Regions from separate parts of the Paenibacillus xanthanilyticus genome, predicted to be linked through region 4. Evidence: a T-box and tRNA genes for the amino acid it is inferred to sense, from the RefSeq annotation. Region 4 holds a T-box; the other regions hold tRNA genes.
The links. A T-box is a leader RNA that pairs with one kind of tRNA and senses whether it is charged. The one in region 4 lies ahead of argS (arginine--tRNA ligase), so its partner is inferred to be a tRNA-Arg.

Region 1: it encodes a tRNA-Arg, which carries the amino acid that the T-box ahead of argS (arginine--tRNA ligase) is inferred to sense. The anticodon was not compared.
Region 2: it encodes a tRNA-Arg, which carries the amino acid that the T-box ahead of argS (arginine--tRNA ligase) is inferred to sense. The anticodon was not compared.
Region 3: it encodes a tRNA-Arg, which carries the amino acid that the T-box ahead of argS (arginine--tRNA ligase) is inferred to sense. The anticodon was not compared.

The regions. Positions count from the first base shown of each region.
Region 1 covers NZ_JBHUHA010000002.1:437,887-442,854, reverse strand. The annotation lists gene ACFSKT_RS19100 (SDR family oxidoreductase) at 1-387, opposite strand, end outside; gene ACFSKT_RS19095 (SDR family NAD(P)-dependent oxidoreductase) at 572-1,270, shown strand; gene chrA (chromate efflux transporter) at 1,387-2,595, shown strand; gene ACFSKT_RS19085 (hypothetical protein) at 2,606-3,064, shown strand; tRNA gene ACFSKT_RS19080 (tRNA-Arg) at 3,133-3,209, opposite strand; gene ACFSKT_RS19075 (efflux RND transporter permease subunit) at 3,480-4,968, shown strand, end outside.
Region 2 covers NZ_JBHUHA010000002.1:2,957,261-2,962,228, forward strand. The annotation lists gene ACFSKT_RS30495 (hypothetical protein) at 1-821, shown strand, start outside; gene ACFSKT_RS30500 (YjfB family protein) at 1,147-1,323, opposite strand; gene ACFSKT_RS30505 (hypothetical protein) at 1,623-1,745, shown strand; tRNA gene ACFSKT_RS30510 (tRNA-Arg) at 1,861-1,937, opposite strand; gene ACFSKT_RS30515 (Spo0E family sporulation regulatory protein-aspartic acid phosphatase) at 2,311-2,517, shown strand; gene tadA (tRNA adenosine(34) deaminase TadA) at 2,523-2,990, opposite strand; gene ACFSKT_RS30525 (ATP-binding protein) at 3,359-4,968, shown strand, end outside.
Region 3 covers NZ_JBHUHA010000002.1:3,097,668-3,102,635, reverse strand. The annotation lists gene gap (type I glyceraldehyde-3-phosphate dehydrogenase) at 1-893, opposite strand, end outside; gene ACFSKT_RS31160 (sugar-binding transcriptional regulator) at 988-2,025, opposite strand; tRNA gene ACFSKT_RS31155 (tRNA-Arg) at 2,267-2,341, shown strand; gene clpP (ATP-dependent Clp endopeptidase proteolytic subunit ClpP) at 2,536-3,117, shown strand; gene sda (sporulation histidine kinase inhibitor Sda) at 3,329-3,634, shown strand; gene ACFSKT_RS31140 (SIMPL domain-containing protein) at 3,715-4,524, opposite strand; gene ACFSKT_RS31135 (HPr family phosphocarrier protein) at 4,756-4,968, opposite strand, start outside.
Region 4 covers NZ_JBHUHA010000002.1:1,115,134-1,120,101, reverse strand. The annotation lists gene ACFSKT_RS22115 (sugar ABC transporter ATP-binding protein) at 1-1,151, shown strand, start outside; gene ACFSKT_RS22110 (ABC transporter permease) at 1,148-2,143, shown strand; T-box leader at 2,268-2,497, shown strand; gene argS (arginine--tRNA ligase) at 2,547-4,277, shown strand; gene ACFSKT_RS22100 (hypothetical protein) at 4,305-4,968, shown strand, end outside.

The DNA of each region.
Region 1 (4,968 bases), 680 kb from region 4:
AGTTTCTGTCACGGCTTGCTTGGCGAAGGCCGGGTCGCCGATATCGCCTGGGAGCAGCAGACACTTCACGCCATGCTCCTCGACGATTCGCTTCGTCTCCTCGGCATCGCCGTGTTCGTTCAGATACACGATCGCGACATTCGCGCCTTCCTTCGCATAGGCCACCGCAACGGCTCGTCCGATGCCGCTGTCGCCGCCAGTAATGATCGCTGCTTTCCCTTTGAGCTTGCCCGCCGCCAAATACGCGGGGGATTCGAAGAGCGGCTTCGGCGTCATTTCGGACTCCAGCCCGGGCTGCTGATTCTGGTGTTGAGGAGGAAGCGTCGTCGGGCGTTGAGGGCCGTCCGCCGGTTGCGGGACGGGCTGCTTTTGGTTTTGTTCGGTCATTGCCAAACACTCCTTTCACTGCCATAGCATTTCGAGTTCGCGCGTTTTTTACGCACAGGCGTTCAAAATCATATAACCGTGCGAACATGGGTTGGAATCTGCCGCGGGGAAGTTCATGGTTAGAAATCCCTTCGTGAAAGCGCTATACTATAGAAGATAGGCTTAGGAACAGGAGGAGAGAAAGATGAAAATCGCGATTACGGGCGCAAGCAGAGGGCTTGGGTACGAGCTTGCGAGCGCCGCCGCCAAAAGAGGGCACACGGTATATGCCGGCATGCGAAATCCGGCAGACCTCGACCGATATGGGCATCTCGAACCGCTAGTTAGAGAACGGATCATCCCGATCGAGCTGGATGTCGCCTGCCGGGATTCGATTCGTTCGTTCGCCGATGCGATCGCCGCGCGCGAATCGGCGATCGATGGTCTCGTGAACAACGCGGCGATCTTGCTTGGCCGGGAGGACGGGATCGAGTCGCTCGATCCGGATGCGTTGAACGCTTCCTTGACGACGAATCTCGTCGGTCCCGTGCTCGTCGCGCAGTCGCTGCTGCCGCTGCTCCGCGGCGCGAAGCTGCCGTCGATCCTGAATATCTCTTCGGAGGCGGGGGCGTACGCCTCGGTCTATGCCGGCGATTATCCGTACGGAGTATCCAAATCCGCGCTTACTTATTTCACGGAGAAGCTTCGGATGGAGCTGGCGCCGCAAGGCTTTCAGGTACTCTCGATCCATCCGGGTTGGATTCGCACGGATATGGGCGGAGAACAAGCGCCAGGCGATCCGGCCGCGACGGCGGAGTCGATCGTGGGTCTTCTGGAGCGGGCCAGACCGCTGCAGGTGAAGCGCGGTTTCGTGGACGCGAAAGGGCAAGAGCTGCCCATCTAAGAAAACGGCTATTATTTTACAATTTCTTCACTTTACGGCCGCCGGAGCGGATGGTACGATCGGTCGAAGTCCGGATCAGTCTTGTCCGGATTTGAATCGATGAGGAGCGAACAACAATGACGAACAATACGGAATATACCGAGCCGCGCACAAGCTCGGTTTGGGAGATATTCCGGGTCGCGCTGCGGCTTGGACTTACGTCGTTCGGCGGACCAGTGGCCCACCTTGGGTATTTTCGGGCTGAATACGTCGAAAGGCGAAAGTGGTTGAATGACCGTGCCTACGCGGAGCTCGTATCGCTCTGTCAGCTGCTTCCCGGGCCGGCCAGCAGCCAAGTCGGCATCGCGATCGGCATGCTGCGCGGCGGGTGGCTGGGCGGTTTTGCCGCTTGGAGCGGCTTCACGCTTCCCTCGGCGCTGGCGCTCGCGGTGCTCGCATTCGCATTGGAGCAGACGGGCTCTGCCGACGGCTCGTGGGCGAGATGGCTACTGCTCGTTGCGGTGGCGGTCGTCGCCCAAGCCGTGCAGGGCATGGCGAGGACGCTTGCGCCGGAGCGGAAGACCGGGACGATCGCGCTCGCGGCAGCCGCCGTATCGCTGTTATGGCCGTCATCATGGGTACAGCTGATCGTGTTGGCGGGGGCCGCGGCAGCGGGTCTGATCTTTTTTAAGCGCGTCAACGAGGCCGCAGACGGTAGTAGTCCGTTTCCGTCTCCAGTCAGCGCTCGGGCAGCCGTGTGGTTGCTGGCATTATTTGTGCTTTTGCTGATCGGCTTGCCGCTCGCCGCGGCTGTTCTGGATAACAAGTGGGTCCAGCTCGGCGACATTTTTTATCGCGCTGGTTCGCTCGTCTTTGGCGGCGGACATGTAGTGCTCCCGATGCTGGAGCCGGCGGTGGCGGAGCAAGCATGGATGAGCGGCGATCGGTTCATGGCGGGCTATGGCGCCGCTCAGGCTGTTCCCGGGCCCCTATTTACTTTATCCGCTTATATTGGAATGGCGGCAGGCGGTTGGTCCGGCGCGCTGGTCGCCCTGCTTGCGATGTTCCTGCCTTCGTTCCTGCTGGTGGGCGGCGCGCTGCCGTTCTGGAACGCGCTTCGCGGCCAAGCGAGGCTGCAAGCGGCATTGACGGGCGTTAACGCGGCTGTTGTGGGAATCCTGCTCGCCGCTTTGTATGATCCGGTATTTACGGGGGCCGTGCATAACAAGCTTGATCTATGCGTCGTTTTGGCGGCGTACGCCCTGCTGGTCCTGTGGAAGGTGCCGGCTTGGTTGCTGGCAGGGGCAGCATTGGCCGCCGGAATCGCGACAACTTGGTGGATATAGGTGATGAACGTTGAAATTTACGATGGAATCCCGATTGCCGTGCGCGCCGGAGCTCATGTGGGATCGAGTAGCGGATACCGCGACCTTTCGTCTGGTATCCGCCCCGCTTATGGCGTTTCTGAGCCTGGATCCCGGCGGGTTTCCGAAGCGCTGGACGGCCGGGGGAACGTATGCCCTTTCGATGCGCTTGTTCGGTCGCCTTCCGCTTGGACGCCATGAGATCACGGTACTAGACATTGACCCTTCGGCTAGACGGTTATCGACCTCTGAGCGAGGGATGTTGATCAAGAGCTGGAAGCATACGATGCAGGTGAAGACGGACGGTTCTGAAGGCACCTTGTTCCGAGACGAGCTGGTCGTGCGGAGCGGAGTTGCGACGCCGCTGATCGTCGCGGGCGCCTATTTCTTTTTCGTATACCGCCATTGGCGCATGGGAAGGCTCGTACGCGATGGCAGGCTGTTTACGTAAGACGAACGAGGGAAATACAAAAAGCTCCTCATGACAAGTCATGAGGAGCTTTGTTCGTGTTAAGGGAATGGCGTCCCGGAAGGGATTCGAACCCCCGACCGTGCGCTTAGAAGGCGCATGCTCTATCCAACTGAGCTACCGGGACAACGGAAATTAATATACCATACCGGACAAGGTGCTTGCAACCAATACTTCGGTATTTTTTTAAAAAAAGTATAGATGTGACGAAACGCGGAATTGTAACCGATTGGATGGCACAATTTATGAACATGGGCGTAGTGAGGTATGTAAAGTTTGTGACTGACCGTTCGTTAAAATTGACTTTTGAACGGCGGTCAAATAATATCAATGGTAGATTGACCGTCGTTCAAATTGGATGATGGGGAAGATGAGACAAAGGACAAGGAGTGGGAAAGTGAAGGGTATTATCCGATTTTCGTTAAACAACAAATTCGCTTTGTGGCTCATGACGATCATCGTCGTCGTTGCCGGGCTATATTCCGGCTTGAACATGAAGCAAGAGACCATCCCCAACATCAACGTTCCGATTTTGACCGTGAACACCGTATTTCCAGGCGCGGCGCCGGAAGAGGTGGCCGACCAGCTCACCGTTCCGCTCGAGCAGCGCATTCAGAACTTGAACGGCGTCGACGCCGTCAACTCGACCTCGAGCGAGAATGTGTCCATCATTACAGTGCAGTACGGCTACGACAAAGACATGAAGGAAGCGGAGAGCGAGCTCCGCGAGGCGATCAGCGGATTCGAAGCGCCGTCGGGTGCCCAAGATACGCAAATTTCCAAGATCAGCCTGAACGATTTTCCGGTCGTGTCGCTTAGCATCTCTTCGAAAGAGCGCGACCTGGAAGAAGTGACGAAGTTGGTCGAGACGGAGCTAACGCCATCGCTTGAAGGCATCGACGGCATCGGCTCGGTCGCGATCTCCGGGCAGAACATGAAAGAAGTGCAGCTCACGTTCAATAAAGAAAAGATGGCGCAGCTCGGATTGAGCGAAGATACCGTCAAAGGCATCGTGCAAGGTTCCGCTCTGAAGGTACCGCTTGGCTTGTTCGAGTTGGACAAGTCCGAGAAAACGATCGTCGTCGACGGCAACGTCGCCACGCTTGAGCAGCTCCGCAACATCGCGATTCCAGCCATCCCTTCGGGCGCGGGTGCTGGCGCTGGTCCGGCGGCTGGGGCTGGAGCAGGCGCGGCCGGAGCGGCGACCGGTGCCCCTGCGCCTGGTGCGGCTGTTGGCATTCCGACGGTGAAACTTTCGGACATCGCCACGATCGAAATGATTAATAAGGCGGAATCGATTTCCCGCACGAACGGCGAGCTCTCCATCGGCATCAATGCCACGAAGGCTTCGGACGCGAACACGGTAGACGTGGTCAATGCGGTGAAAGAAAGAGCCGAGGATTTCAAAGCCGAGCATGCGGATATCAACACCGTCGTCTTGCTCGACCAAGGCAAGCCGATCGAACAATCGGTCACCACGATGATCGACAAAGCGCTGTTCGGCGCGCTGTTCGCGGTCGTCGTCATTCTGCTCTTCCTGCGCAACATTCGCACGACGATCATTTCGGTCGTCTCGATCCCGTTGTCGCTCGTCATTGCGCTTCTCATTCTGAAGCAAATGGATATCACGCTGAATATCATGACGCTCGGCGCCATGACCGTCGCGATCGGCCGGGTCGTGGACGACTCGATCGTCGTCATCGAGAACAACTATCGCCGGATGGCGCTGCGCGGCGAGCGGCTGCGCGGCAAGGAACTCATTACCGAAGCGACCCGGGAGATGTTCATCCCGATCCTCTCTTCGACGCTTGTCACGATCGCGGTATTCCTGCCGCTTGGCACGGTAAGCGGACCGATCGGCGAAATGTTCATGCCGTTCGCGCTCA
Region 2 (4,968 bases), 1.8 Mb from region 4:
GCGGCAATGCCCAGACCAAGCCGATGCGCACGGAATTGACGATGGATATGAAGCTGGGCGGAGACGGCATGAGTTTCAATCTTAGCTTCCCGATGATCGTGACGGAAGAGAAGATGTGGATTAAAATCCCGCAGATTCCGATGTTCCCGATGCCGGAGGAGCTGACAGGCAAATTTGTCGAGATCGACATGAAGAAGCTGGCAGAACAGCAAGGCCAAGATCTGAAGTCGCTGGATACGGCCGCTACCCAGCAGATGGTCCAAGAGATGACGAAGACGCTCATGGACAATTTTGACGAGAAAACCTACTTCAGCGAAGTGAAGGCGGCCGACGTGAAAGGTCTGCCGGAAGAGCTGAAGGACGAGAAGCTGATCCGTTTCGCGATTACGCCGGATAACTTCGACCAAGCGATCACGACGATCGTGGATAAGGTCGCGCCCCAGTTGATTGATTCGCTGCTGAAGAACGAATCGTACCTGACGGCGCTTGGCCTGACGAAGGAAGACCTGGAGAGCGCGAAGAAGGAATTGGAAGGCACGGAAGACGGCGAGATTAAGCAAGGCATCGATGAAATCAAGAAGAGCCTTAAAATCAACGAGCTCAGCGTAACGGGCGCGGTCAAAGACGATTATCTCGTGTACCAGAGCTTGATTGCCAACGTGGACGTGACAAACGAAGGCGAGACGATGAAATTCGGCCTGCACTTCGACACGAGCTATGACCAAATCAACGAAGACGTGAAGTTCGAATACGAGCTTCCGACCGATGCGGTACCGATGGAAGAGCTGGAGTCGCTGTTTGGCGGCGCGCCTGCGCTATAGGTTGACCGGTAGGAGCACCTCCCTTGGCGGAGGTGCTTTTTGTCGTATGGCGAGGCACGGAGCAAAGGAATTGGACATTCGATAACGTTATCCACATGTGCGTAACGCCGCGCGCGGATCGGAGGCTGATGCCGAGTTCGGGGGTAATGGGGAAAAACCTGTGGGTTTGTGGATAGCGATTCTTAAGCGGGATTTGGCGGATTAGAAACGGGAAAAATTGCGAATACGCGGGTCTGCTCCATTGCGGCCGGCAGATTTATCGACACAGGGCTGTTATAACGCCAAGACCCTTCTCCCAAGAGGAAGAAGGGTCTAGCGGAACACGTTATGCCCGAAGGTCGATACGCTGCCCCAAATGCGGCTGCGCGCTCTGCTGCATCGCTTGGAGGAGCCCTTCGTTGTGCGAGACGGCAGTCTCCTTGGCCATCTTCAGGACACTGATGCCGACGGCTTGCCCGAGCTTCATCTGAGACAAGCTCATGGACAGCATGGCGATATCCATCGTCGATTCCTCCTTCTCTATAGGAAGAATACTCCTATTATCGGCATTTGGAGAAGAAGATTGAATGACAGTTTGAAAAACGCCGCGTCTCGACGGATGATGGGTGGGTGAGCTGTAGGACGGTAGCCGGGTGGAGGTTGCGAACCCGAACAGGTTCATGTGATTGCGAAAACATGCTTTTCGTTTGGAATCGATATAAAAAGGTTTACTAGGTCATATACATGTCTACAAGAAAGAGACCCATTTCACGAGGTGATTGGATGACATCGGTATTTCTTGTAAAGGAAAAAGTGGATAACATGACCGAAATAATCAGAGCTATTTTCTCCAATCGGAAGGATGCTGACCGCTATCGCCAAAATAGCATGGTCCATCTTGGCAAGCAGCTGTGGATCGAGCGGTGGGCTGTGGATACGCAGTGATCACCCAAATAACCGACAAAAAAACGGCCCCTAACGGGGCCGTTGTGCATCTATGAGGGGATCTTGTTCGTTCCCAAACCACCCTTGATCAACAAGGGTTCGGCAGTTCAAATCGTGGCGCGCCCGAGAGGATTCGAACCTCCGACCTGCAGTTTAGGAAACTGTCGCTCTATCCTGCTGAGCTACGGGCGCGCGGTTCCATTATTTTAGCATAGACGGCTCGTACGCTGCAACATAAGCAGCGGTAGAGAAGGGCCTAGCGGCGTCAGTCGCATACAGCATATACGCTGCGCGCATCGCTTACCAGTGAAGAGACTTGCACGCTCCAGCACACGAGTAATGTTCGATATAGCGCTAATTTCACAACAGGAACGGTGCATAGGAACCATGCCAAGCGTGGTAGTAGATCAAAATGCCTGGAAATATGTAGATAACTGTCGAAAATAACTCTAATAAACAGGTAGTCTATCGACAAGAAATTACAAAAAACTAAGCTTCCGAAGCGTATAATTATAAGCGTTACTGATTGTAACCCTCGATGCGAATGGAGCGAACTGTACGCGACATGAAAGACAAAATACAACTACTGGATGAGCTCCATGCGCTTCGCGTCAAACTCCAGCATCTTGCGGAGGCGCGAGGGAGCCTGACCGACCCGGAAGTTCTGGCGGCAAGCGAAGCAGCGGACGAGCTGATCGTGGACTTGCAGCGGATACAGAAAGAAGAGCTGATTAGAGGGCGGACAGGTTATCGGACGTTCCCTTCGGAATAGGAAACCTACATGCGCCTTCTCAGCTTACGAAAGAAATTTGTGAGCAGAGCGGCGCATTCTTCTTGCAGCACGCCGCTAACCATCTCGGTCTCATGGTTGAACCGGGGCTCCTGCAGCAAATTCATCAGCGTGCCCGCGCAGCCGGCTTTCGGGTCGGTCGTGCCGTACACAACCTTGTGAATACGGCTCTGGACAAGCGCGCCGGCGCACATCGGGCAGGGCTCCAGCGTTACGTAGAGCGTACAGCCCATGAGCCGCCAAGCGCCCAAGTGCTTGCTCGCTTCCCGGATGGCTACCATTTCGGCATGGGCCGTAGGATCAGCGGTGGTCTCGCGCAGGTTGTGCCCACGACCGATGATGCTGCCGTCTTTCACGATAACGGCGCCAATCGGCACTTCGCCGATGGCTTCGGCTTTCCGTGCTTCTTCAATGGCCTCTTGCATCCAGCGTTGATCTTCTTCGCGTATAAACATCATAGGTATCTCCCGTCATTGTAGAGTGCAGCGTGCAATGGCTTTTTTCGACAACTTCATGTTGTCGTTTTCGCTCGAATTATGCTACGAACAAATATTCGTTGTTAACAGGTTGTGTATAGAATTGTGGATAAGTCGAGGTTTGTGCACATTATTATCCCCATTTTATTCAGTCGTCCTGTGCATAGAGTGGATAACTTGTGGATAAGGTTCGCGTTTTCTTGCCAAATCCACCGAAAACAATAGGCACATGCGGAAAAATCGGCGTACTGCAAAAAGTTATACCCGGTTCATCCGGGAGGTCTGGGGATGGGCTCATCACGCTGGTTCGTCCATGCACGGTCTTATCGAAAAGGGGTTGTCGCCAATTGTCAGTCAAGACGAAGCTCACCTGCATCATCTCGTTCATCGTGTTCGTGCTGCTTATCCTCAATGTGATTGTGAATGAATATTCGACACGGGTCAACCTGCGGGCCGAAGCGGAAGCGGAAATCACCGGCATTGCCAAGCAAATTACGACTTCGGTCGATCGGTATCATAACGGCATCCGGCTAATCGACCTAACGATGCAAGACAAGCTGAAATCGGTGTCTGCAGCCGTATCCGCATTGCTCGACCAGCCCGCAGATCGGATTCGCCCGCAAGAGCTTCGTGCGCTGACGGCACGGCTGGGCCTTGCCGAGATAACGATTCTGCAGCCGAATGGGCAAGGACAATATGCGATCGGGCCCTCTTCGGCCGATCAGCCCAGCGCGCTTGCAAACCCGGTTTGGACGGCCAATGCGTCTCGAATCGAGGCGCTTGCGCAAGAAGGAGCCGAGCCGCTGATCGGTTCAAGCGCGCCGCCAAGTTACAAAGCCGAACATACGGGAGAGAGTTGGAGTTATACATTCAGCTCCGCGCATGATTTTATCATCAGCTGCAAAGTCGTCGATCGTTTAGGAGATCGCTATGCGAGAGCGATGGGACCTGAATCGGTCATCGCGGTTATGATGGCGGATAATCCGGCGATACTGGAGATATCGGGCTTCGAGTACGATTCGGCCGCGCCGCAAAGCGGGCGTGACGGAGCGGGAGTCGTCACGCCGATATTCGGCAAATATACGTATGCAGACGAAGATGATGGAGAACGAATCGCCGCGGCCGCGAAAGAGACGCCGGTCTACCGGGATGCCGAGCTGCGGGGAAGCCGGGTCATCAAGAGCTATTTCGATACGAATGCGACGGACGGCTTCGTGCTTAGAATCGTATATGATAAGGCGCCAATGATGGAGCAGGTGATGGAGCAACGTGTCACGCAAATTTGGATCGCCGTGTTCCTGCTGCTGATTCTCGTCATCGGCAGCTATTGGATCGCAGGGGTTCTCATGCGGCCGATCCACGACGTGCTGTGGAAAATCAATGAGGTCTCCTTCGGCCGGTTCGACGATGCGATTCGAGTCAAGCGCAAGGATGAATTCGGCCAGCTCGCGAATCGCGTGAACGCCATGAGCAAAAACTTAAGCGTCTACACGGCGAAGCTAAAGGTGTCGTTCGAAGATAATCGCTCGATGAAAGAGTACTTGGAGTCGTTCATCAACCATACGACCGATGCGATCCATGTGGTCGATCTGGAAGGACGCATTCTGCAGGTGAACCGCGCGTTCGAGCGCATGTTCGGTTATCCGGCCGACGAGGCGGTCGGACGGACGCTGCCGCTCGTGCCGGAGCACCTGCTCGGCGAAGAGCAAGAAGCGCTGAATTGGCTGAAATCGGGCCGGCTGCTCAATACGCGAGAGACGGTAAGGGTCACGAAGAGCGGCGAGTGGATCGACGTGAGCATTACGACGTCCCCGATTCGCGATCAACATGGCGACCTGAGCGCGCTGGCCAGCATCACGCGGGATGTCACCAGCCGCAACAAGATGGAGGAGCTGCTGCGCCGGTCGGAGAAGCTGACGACGGTTGGTCAATTGGCCGCCGGCGTCGCGCACGAAAT
Region 3 (4,968 bases), 2.0 Mb from region 4:
GTCGACAGCGCGTCGATCGTGGAGGAAGCTGGGTCGCCGTTGTAGTCGCTCGATACAAGCGGCTCTTCGGAGAAGTTAAGGATGCCTTTCAGCGGGCCTTCAGCAGCTGCTTTCAGTGCCGCGTTTACTTCGTCAACCGTTACATTGGATTTCACTTCGACAACCAGGTCTGTAACGGAAACGTTAGGCGTAGGAACACGCATAGCCATACCGTTCAGCTTGCCTTTCAGCTCTGGCAGTACCAAGGATACTGCTTTAGCAGCGCCTGTGGAGGAAGGAATGATGTTCTCGGCAGCTGCACGAGCGCGACGCAGGTCTTTATGCGGAAGGTCGAGAACGGATTGGTCGTTTGTGTACGAGTGAACCGTTGTCATCATACCTTTAACGATACCGAATTTGTCGTTCAGAACTTTAGCGAATGGAGCCAGACAGTTCGTTGTGCAAGATGCGTTGGAGATAACGGTGTGGGAAGCCGCATCGTATTTCTCTTCGTTAACGCCCATTACGATCGTAATGTCTTCGTTTGTAGCCGGTGCGGAAATAATAACTTTCTTCGCGCCGCCTTTCAGGTGAAGCTCGGCTTTTTCTTTCGCCGTGAAGATACCCGTCGATTCAACGACGATCTCGGCGCCAACGCTTGCCCAAGGGAGGTTCTCTGGGTTGCGCTCAGCGAATACTTTGATTTCTTTGCCGTTCACGATCAGTGCGCCTTCTTTAGCTTCTACAGTGCCTTCGAATGTGCCTTGAGTCGTGTCATATTTGAGCAGGTGTGCCAATGTTTTCGTGTCTGTCAGGTCGTTGACTGCGACGATCTCTACGTTCGGGTTGCTGAAAGATGCGCGGAACACGTTGCGGCCGATACGGCCAAATCCGTTAATACCTACTTTTACCATGTTAGTTCTGCCTCCTAAAGGTAATTTTCAATATATCTCAAGACCTCGTGCCAGCGTTGCCTTGCGGCCCGCCCGCGTCGGTCAAGATCACTTATTATTCGCTTTCCCTGTCAAGCAGTGCGGCGATTTCTAGCGCCGCCGCCTCGTCGGTGACGAGCACGTCGTCATGACCGAACTGCATAATGGCGGCGATTGCCTCGCCTTTGCTGCTGCCGCCCGCGATCGCGATGACCACTTCGGTTGCCATGATATCTTCGAGCCGCAGTCCAATAGTAGGCATACGGTGAACGACGGTACCCGTTCGGTCGAAATAATACCCGAACGCTTCCGCGTGCGCCCCTTCCGATCGCAAGGCCTCGATGAACGTCGTGCTCAGCCGTCGCCTGCGTGCCATAACCATAGCGTCCCCGATGCCGTGTACGACAATACGGGCGCTTCGGATGACATCGACGATCTCGCGCACGTTCGGCTCCTGCATGAGCGTCGTGTACGCTTCTTCGCCCAGATGGTCCGGAACATGAAGGAGCCGGTACTGCGCTCCTGTTCGCTTGGCCATCGTGGAAGCCAGCGTATTAGCCTGATAATCCATGCTCTCGCCGAGTCCGCCACGGGCGGGCACGAACCAATTGCCTTTCAGCGGTGTCTGCGTCGTCAGCTGATTAGCCACTTGCGCGAGCGTCGATCCGCCGGTAATGGCGACGACGTCGTCCTTCTCCATGTACTTGCGCAGTACAACGCAGCCGGCTAAGCCTAGCTCGCGTTTCGTATGCCGCGATGTTTCGGAATCGCCTGGCACGATTACGACCTGCTTCAATCCGTATCGGGTACGGATGCGTTCCTCGAGATCGGACAAGCCGAACATTTGCTGATAGAGCGGCTCCATCTCGTCCAGAAGTTTCTTACCCTCTTCCGTAATGCGCATACCGCCTGCCTCGATCTGAAGCAGTCCTTGCGATTTCAGAAAATCGGTCTCGGCCCGCAGCACGCGCTCCGTCATCTCGAGCGAGGCCGCCAGCGTGCGGCGCCCGATCATATCGGACAACATCACCTGGCGCAGGATGAGATAACGCTTCTTCATCACAACGAGCAGATCCGGCAGGAGCTTCTGTTGTATTTCGATGAGAGACTGCATGGTGCTCACATCCACTCCATTATTGCCGAATTGGGGCTTGATAATATCAGGGACGCGATCCGTCCCGCATGTTCATTTTAAGTCCCACCATTATTGTACTCCAAACGTTGGAATGGAGCAAGTTTGGTTTTCTAAATGAAACCGGTTACCGCGCCCATTTGCAATAAATTTTCTTTTCGCGACGACTTGCATTTTCGAATTGTATAGGTTACAATGAATCTCGCTATCGCTTATTGAATACGCGCCCGTGGTCCAATGGATATGACGTAGGCCTCCGGAGCCTGAGATCGAGGTTCGATCCCTCGCGGGCGCGCCACTTACTTTTTTCTACATAATGATCGACACGACAACCGGCTGCCGCCGGTTTTTTTGTTTTTTATGTTTGACCTTTTTTGACTTTTGGGGAGCAATCCGGTATGATGGGCTTACGCTTACTTAGCCTGCCCCGGATCCGGTTTTAAACCCGTCTTCCGAGGTAACACTTGATAACCATTAAGGAGGGACTTGGACATGAATTTCGTACCTATGGTCATTGAGCAAAGCAACCGCGGGGAACGCGCCTACGACATCTACTCCCGTCTGTTGAAGGACCGCATCATCTTCCTCGGCACCCCGGTGAACGACGTCGTCGCCAACTCCATCATCGCGCAATTGCTGTTTCTGGCGGCGGATGATCCCGAGAAAGATATTTCGCTTTACATCAACAGCCCTGGCGGTTCTGTCTCCGCAGGTCTCGCCATATTCGATACGATGCAGTTCATCAAGCCGGACGTCTCCACGATCTGCGTCGGACTGGCCGCTTCCATGGGTGCCTTCCTGCTGGCCGCCGGTGCTAAAGGCAAGCGTTTTGCCCTGCCGAACAGCGAAGTGATGATTCACCAGCCGCTTGGCGGCGCGCAAGGCCAGGCAAGCGATATCGAGATTCGCGCCAAACACATTCTCAAGACGCGCGACACGCTCAACCGGATCTTGTCCGAACGGACGGGACAGCCGCTCGAGAAAATCGAACGCGACACGGACCGCGACTATTTCATGAGCGCGGAAGAAGCCTTCAAGTATGGCCTTGTCGATAAAGTCATCGAGAAAGTTTAACGCCCCACAAAGACCCGTCAGCCTGCCTGCCGGGTCTTTGTTTATCTCCAGCCATCCCCATTACCACACAACTCCTCCTCTGTCAACAAAAACTCAATGGTCTGAATTCATGACCACTCTGCGCCGCTTTCATGATACGATGTACTAAATCATTCCAATTACACCTTAGGTTAGGGCACATAAAATCTTATTTTATGGAGTTGCTTTCGTTATGAATCGATCTCAATCTATCGCGAGTGTTCGTTCCTTTCTTCGTCATGAGAGTGAAGAGCCTGCGTTTTATGAAACTTATCCCTCCGCGTTCGGCGCCTCCTTCATCCGGGAATCGGACGATACGCCTTCCGAGCCCAATATTTATCTGCCTATGCAGGACAAATCCATGCTGCTTCGTCCGCTCAGCGATACGCATTTGCTGGAGGTCTATCACGAAGCCAAGGCGATGCGACTGTCGAACGAATTCATCGCGCTCATCGAACATGCGCTTGAACAACGCGGCATCTCGCTTACCGACAATTGAACGACCGCTAACGCCCCTCTACGCGAGGCGGCTCGCGCGCAACATAAAAAGGCAGCTGCTCTTAAGCAGCTGCCTTTTTATTATTGCATTTCGTACGAAACCGTCACGCTCGTCGAGACCGTTACTTCGCCCGTCTGAACCGAACTTCCACCCGCCGAATCGGCTGCGGACTCCGCGATGATTTTGTCCGTCCGGAAGATCGGCACGCTCGCAACATCGCCTTGCGTAATGTTGACTACCTGCTTCACCGCGCGTCCGCCCGCTTTGGCGAGCACGTCGGCTTTACGCTTCGCTTGCGCCATCGCCTTCTCCATCGCTTGCAGCTCATATTGCTCTTGGTTCTCCACATCGAACCGGACGCCGTCGACGCGATTGGCGCCAGCGGTCGATAGGTTATCGATCAGCGCGCCGATGCCGTCTAGGTTACGGCTCGTAATTTCGATGCTGTGCGTAGCCGTGTAGCCGATGATTTTGCTCGTGCCGTCCTTCTCGTTGTACTGGTATTGCGGTTGGACGTAGAAGCCGGTCGTCTTCACGTCTTTCTTGTCGAGCTTGTACGTCGTGAAAAGCAGCTTCTCGATCGCTGCAAACTGGGTCGCGTTCTTCGCCTGCGCTTCTTTCGCCGTCGCGGCTTTCGTCTCGACCCCGGCGTTAATGTACGCCACATCCGGCGCGACCTTGATCTCGCCTTTACCTGCTACCGTAATCAATCCCCGCTCTACGCTCACCGTCTCCGCCGCCTTTACGAACGGGGCTGGTCCGCCCGCCCCGATGATGGTTCCGAACCCGATCGCCACCGCGAGCGCTGGCACCAGCAGCAGCATCGGCCGTTTTCTCCCTTTGTTCATCTTCTGCTGTTCCGTTTGTCCGTCATGCGTGAATCGTGTCATCGCACCCCAACACCCTTCTTCTTGGTTTGTGACTACTAGACGCGGCCGCTGTCCGAATTGTTGCACGTCACCAACAGCATTTCCTTTCCGAGGCGAATTCAGTAATTCTCCCGGGCGCGCCCCCCAGTCCGCTTACTTCGCTTCGTTCGTGCCGACTCCGGCGCCAGACCTGGCTTCATCGAACGCCTGAAACTAAAAAAAGCCCCCATCCGGGAGCTCTTTCGCGATCCATTATTGGTTCTCCAGTTCTTCCTTGCTCACCAGGTTCACTAAAGCGGTTACAGCTTGATCGGCGTCCGATCCTTCCGCGCTGATTGTCACCTCGGTACCGGAGCTGATGGCCAGGCTCATAATACCCATAATCGATTTCGCGTTCACTTTCTTATCGTCCTTCTCTACGAAGACTTCGGACGAGAACTTATTCGCTTCCTGAACGAAAAGCGC
Region 4 (4,968 bases):
GCGAGCTGCACCGGTCGGCGCAGGCCGTGCTGGAGCGGATGAACGTTCGGGTGCCGACGCGAAAGCTGGTGCAGGAGCTGACGCTGGCGGAGAAGCAGATGGTGCTTATCGCCCGGTCGATGACGCTGGAATGCCGCTTCCTCGTGCTGGACGAGCCGACCGCGCCGCTCAGCCGCGCCGAGACCGAGCAGCTGTTCAAGCTCGTCCGGCTGCTGAAGGATCAAGGCGTGGGCGTCATATTCATCTCGCACCGGCTGCCGGAGCTGTACGAGATCTGTGAGGACATTACGATCATGCGCGACGGCAAGCTGGTCATCCAAGACGAGATCGCCAACATTCCGCAGCAGCGGGTCGTCGAGCATATGCTCGGGGCGAAGATGGATGGTCAGTTCCCCAGCGTCCGGCGCGAGATCGGCGACATTGGCTTCGAGGCGAAACATATCGTGGACCCGGGCAAGGTCGGTGGCGTAAGCCTGGCGGTGCGCGCGGGCGAAATCGTCGGTCTCGCGGGGCTAGTCGGCGCGGGCAAGACCGAGCTGTGCCGGGCGTTGTTCGGCGCTTCGCCGTCGGCGACGGGCGATATCATCGTGCGCGGGCGGAAGCTGCGGGTCGGCTCGCCGCATGACGCGGTGCGCGGGGGACTCGCGCTCGTACCGGAGGAACGCCGACGCGAAGGCGTCTTCGTCGGCGAATCGGTCGGAGATAACTTGACGGCCGCCGTCTTGTCGCGGTTCACCGCTTGGGGCTCTTGGCTGAGCCGGAAGAAGGAGAACGCCGCGGCGGCGGAGATGATCGCGAGCCTCGGCATCAAGACGCCGAGCGAGCGGGCGCTCGTGCGCAATCTCTCCGGCGGCAATCAGCAGAAGGTCGCGATCGGCAAGTGGCTGCTCGCGGACGCGGACGTGTACATTTTCGACGAGCCGACCAAAGGGGTGGACGTCGGCGCGAAGCGCGACATCTACGAGCTGGTGGCGGGCCTTGCGGCGCGGGGCAAATGCGTCTTGTACGCATCCAGCGAACTGCCCGAGATGCTCGGACTGACGGACCGCATGTATGTCATGTATGACGGCGCCATCCGCAAGGAGCTGGTGACAAAGGATACCAGCGAGGAAGAAATTTTGCTCTACAGCACGGGAGGTATGGCGAAATGAAAACGACGGTCGAGCTTCGCGAGAAACGCGCGTTCAATGCGGTCGAATTGTTGTACAAATACGGGACGATCCTGACGATCCTCGTGCTGGTGGCGGTATTCGGCACGATGGCGGACGGCTTCCTGAACGGGTCTAATCTTATCAATATTTTGCGCTCCATCTCCATCGTCACGATAATCGCGATCGGTCTCACGGTCTCGCTTGCGGTCGGCGGGTTCGATCTGTCTGTCGGCTCGGCGGCTACGCTCGCCAACGCGGTCGTCATCTCGATGTTCGTCTGGCACGGACAAAACCTGTTCGTCGGCATCGCGGTCGCGGTCGCCATCTGTCTGGTGATCGGGCTGTTGAACGCGTTCCTGGTGACCAGCTTCAACATTCAAGACATGCTCATGACGCTGGCGACGATGTTCGTCATCCAGGGCGTGGCGCTCACCTATACGAAGGGCGCGACGATATCGGAAAATATGGTCATGCCAAGCGGCGATTTCGCGACGGGACTTATTCCCGATGTCTTCTCGAAGCTCGGCTCCGTGCCGTGGATCATCATCATTATGCTGATCGCGGTGGCTGCGGTGCACGTGTTCTTGAACTATACGAAGCATGGCCGCTACATGTACATGATCGGCGGGAATGCGGAGGCCGCGAAGCTGTCGGGCATTGCGGTGAAACGCTACCGGCTGGCCGCCTATCTCCTCTCCGCGCTGTTCGCGGGCGTCGGCGGCATCGTGCTTGCGGCGCGGGTCATGACTGCGGAAGTGAATGCGGGCGCGCCTTATCTGATGGACGCGGTCGCGGCGGCGTTCATCGGCTTCTCCGTCTTCGGGGCTGGCAAGCCGAACGCCTTCGGCACGTTCGTCGGCGCGGTGCTCATCGGCATTTTGTCCAATGGACTGGTCATGTTGTCCGTGCCCTATTACGCGATGGATATCGTGAAAGGCTCGGTGCTGGCGCTGGCGCTGGCCATAACGTACTATAAGCGGAAACATGCATGAGCTGAGGCCGGCTGCGGGAGACGCGGTCGGCTTTTGTTCGTTTGGCGGCGACGGCAGCATGGGTGAACCAGTCTTGCCAATGTGCGAATTTTGTGATAATTTATCTCCAAGTTCATTCATAGCGTAAATGTTGAAGAACGGGAGAGTACTCTGCGTGGCGCAGTCTTAGCGAGCCGGGTTGGTGGGAGCCGGTACGCGCGCATGGAGGAAGCGGACCCGGGAGATGATTCGCCGACAGCCGCGCCGCGGTCGTAGGCGAATCCGGTCAAGGGCCGTTATCCCGATCGAGCGGCCGTCCTTCGGGAGCGGCACTTAGAGTGGCACCGCGGGAACCAACAGGCTCTCGTCTCTTAAGAGACGGGGGCTTTTTTGCGTTTGAAATCGACCAAGGGAGTGCAAGGACATGCAGAAGATGAGAGCCATTATTGCGCGGGAAATAACGAAATTGCTCGAAAACGCCGAGGCTTCGGAAATCGAGAGTCTGATCGAATATCCGCCGAATCCGGAGATGGGAGACTTGTCGCTCCCTTGTTTTAAGCTGAGCAAGCAGCTGCGCAAGCCGCCGCAGGCGATCGCCGAGGAGCTGAAGTCGCGGATCGGGCTGGATAGCTTCGCTCGGGTAGAGGCCGTCTCCGGGTACTTGAACTTCTATCTGGACGGCGCGCGGTTCGCGTCGTCGGTCATCAGCGAAGCGCTTACGCAGGGAGACCGTTACGGCTCGCGAAATATCGGCGAAGGCGGGAAGGTGGTCATCGATTATTCGTCGCCCAACATCGCCAAGCCGTTCCACATCGCGCATCTGCGTTCGACGGTGATCGGCCATGCGCTGTACCGCATTCATGAATTTCTCGGCTTCGATTGCGTCGGCGTGAACCATCTTGGAGACTGGGGCACGCAATTCGGCAAGTTGATCGTGGCATACCGTCAATGGGGCGATGCAGCGGAGGTCGAAAGTGACGGGATCGACGAACTGCTGCGTTTGTACGTGAAGTTCCACGATGAAGCCGAGCGCGACCCATCGCTGGAAGATCAGGCGCGGAACTGGTTCGTGCGCATGGAGCAGGGGGACGAGGAAGCGCTGACGCTGTGGCGCCGTTTCGTCGACATCAGCTTGGCGGAGTTTAAGCGGATCTATGAGCTGCTCGGCGTCTCGTTCGATTCGTATACGGGAGAGAGCTTTTACAACGGCCGCATGGAGGCGGTCGTCGCGGAGCTTCGCGAGAAAGCGCTGCTCGAGGAAGACAACGGCGCTTGGCTCGTGCGGCTGGATGCCTACGACATGCCGCCCGCGCTCATTCTGAAGAAGGATGGCAGCTCGCTCTATCATACGCGCGACATAACGGCAGCGCTGTACCGCAAAGCAACATACGATTTTCGCAAGGCGATATACGTGACGGATTACGCGCAAAACCTTCATTTCGCGCAATGGTTCAAGGTCGTCGAGCTGATGGGGTACGGCTGGGCGAAGGACCTCGTCCATGTGCCGTTCGGCCGAGTCAGCTTGGAAGGCGCCAGCCTATCCACGCGTAGGGGCAACGTGCTGAAATTGGAGGATGTGTTGAACCAAGCAATCGCCAAAACGCGCGAGATTATGGAAGCCCGTCCCCAGCCGATCGCGGATGTCGAGACGGTGTCCCGACAGGTTGGCGTCGGCGCGGTCATCTTTCACGATCTGGGCTCCAGCCGGATCAAGGACATCGATTTCAAGTGGGAGGACGTGCTCAATTTCGAGGGCGAGAGCGGTCCGTACGTGCAGTATACGCATGCGCGCGCATGCAGCGTGCTGGCGAAGGCGGAAGCAGCCGGGCTTGCTTTATGCGAGATCGGGCAGCAGGCACCTGGCGAAGCGGTGTTGGGGGCGCTGCCGATCAACGAAGCGACCGTGCGACTGGCGAAGGAGCTGTCGCTGTTCGGCGAGCGGGTGGAGCTGGCGATGCACAAGCTGGAGCCGTCCATCGTCGCGCGCTGCTTGGTCGACGTCGCGCAGGCGTTCAACCGTTTCTATCACGAATGCCGCATTATGGCGGAGGAGGATGGCGTACGGACGGCACGGTTGGCGCTCGTGCAGGCGGCGAAGCTTACGCTCGCCAATGGACTGCGGCTGATCGGGCTGGAAGCGCCGGAGAAGATCTAAGATGCGGGGGAAGGGGAGAAACCGGCGATGAACATTGAAATCCGTCACTTGAGCGCTCATGCCGTGCCCCGCATTTTTCATGAATTTCAAATGATCGATGCGATTCGGGATTTCGAACTGACGATGGAGCCTGGGAAGGTCTATGGGATCGTCGGATCGATCGGGTCCGGCGGCTGGCTGCTCAGTTGGCTGCTCGCCGGGCGCGAACCTATACTGACGGAACTGCTGGAGATGTCGAAGAGGTCGATCAACGTGGATGGAAGAGCCGCGGACAACGCGATGCTGCAGCGCATTTCATGTTATATCGGCGAAGGGGTAGCGGAATTTCCTTACCGGATATTCCACTCGTATCCGTCGGCGCTGACGCGACTACTGCGACGCGTCAAGACGGTCGCGGAGCAGATCGAGACCGGACTATCCCTGAGCGGAAGCCATCTGACACTGCGCGACGTCGCGGAGCTATTCGAGCTATCAGGGGCGGAAATGCGCGATCCCGCCAACGGACGCATCCATCGGCCCCTTGAATTCAACAGCAGGGAACGTTGGAGGGCTTCGCTGGCAATCGGGTATGCGTTTGGGAAGAAACTCTACTGCGCGCCGTGGATCGAGCCCCATGGCATCGACGATCTGCTCAGCCGCTACAACCGCAGGTTCGTCAACATCGTGCGCGATGAAGGCGCTACGGTGGTAA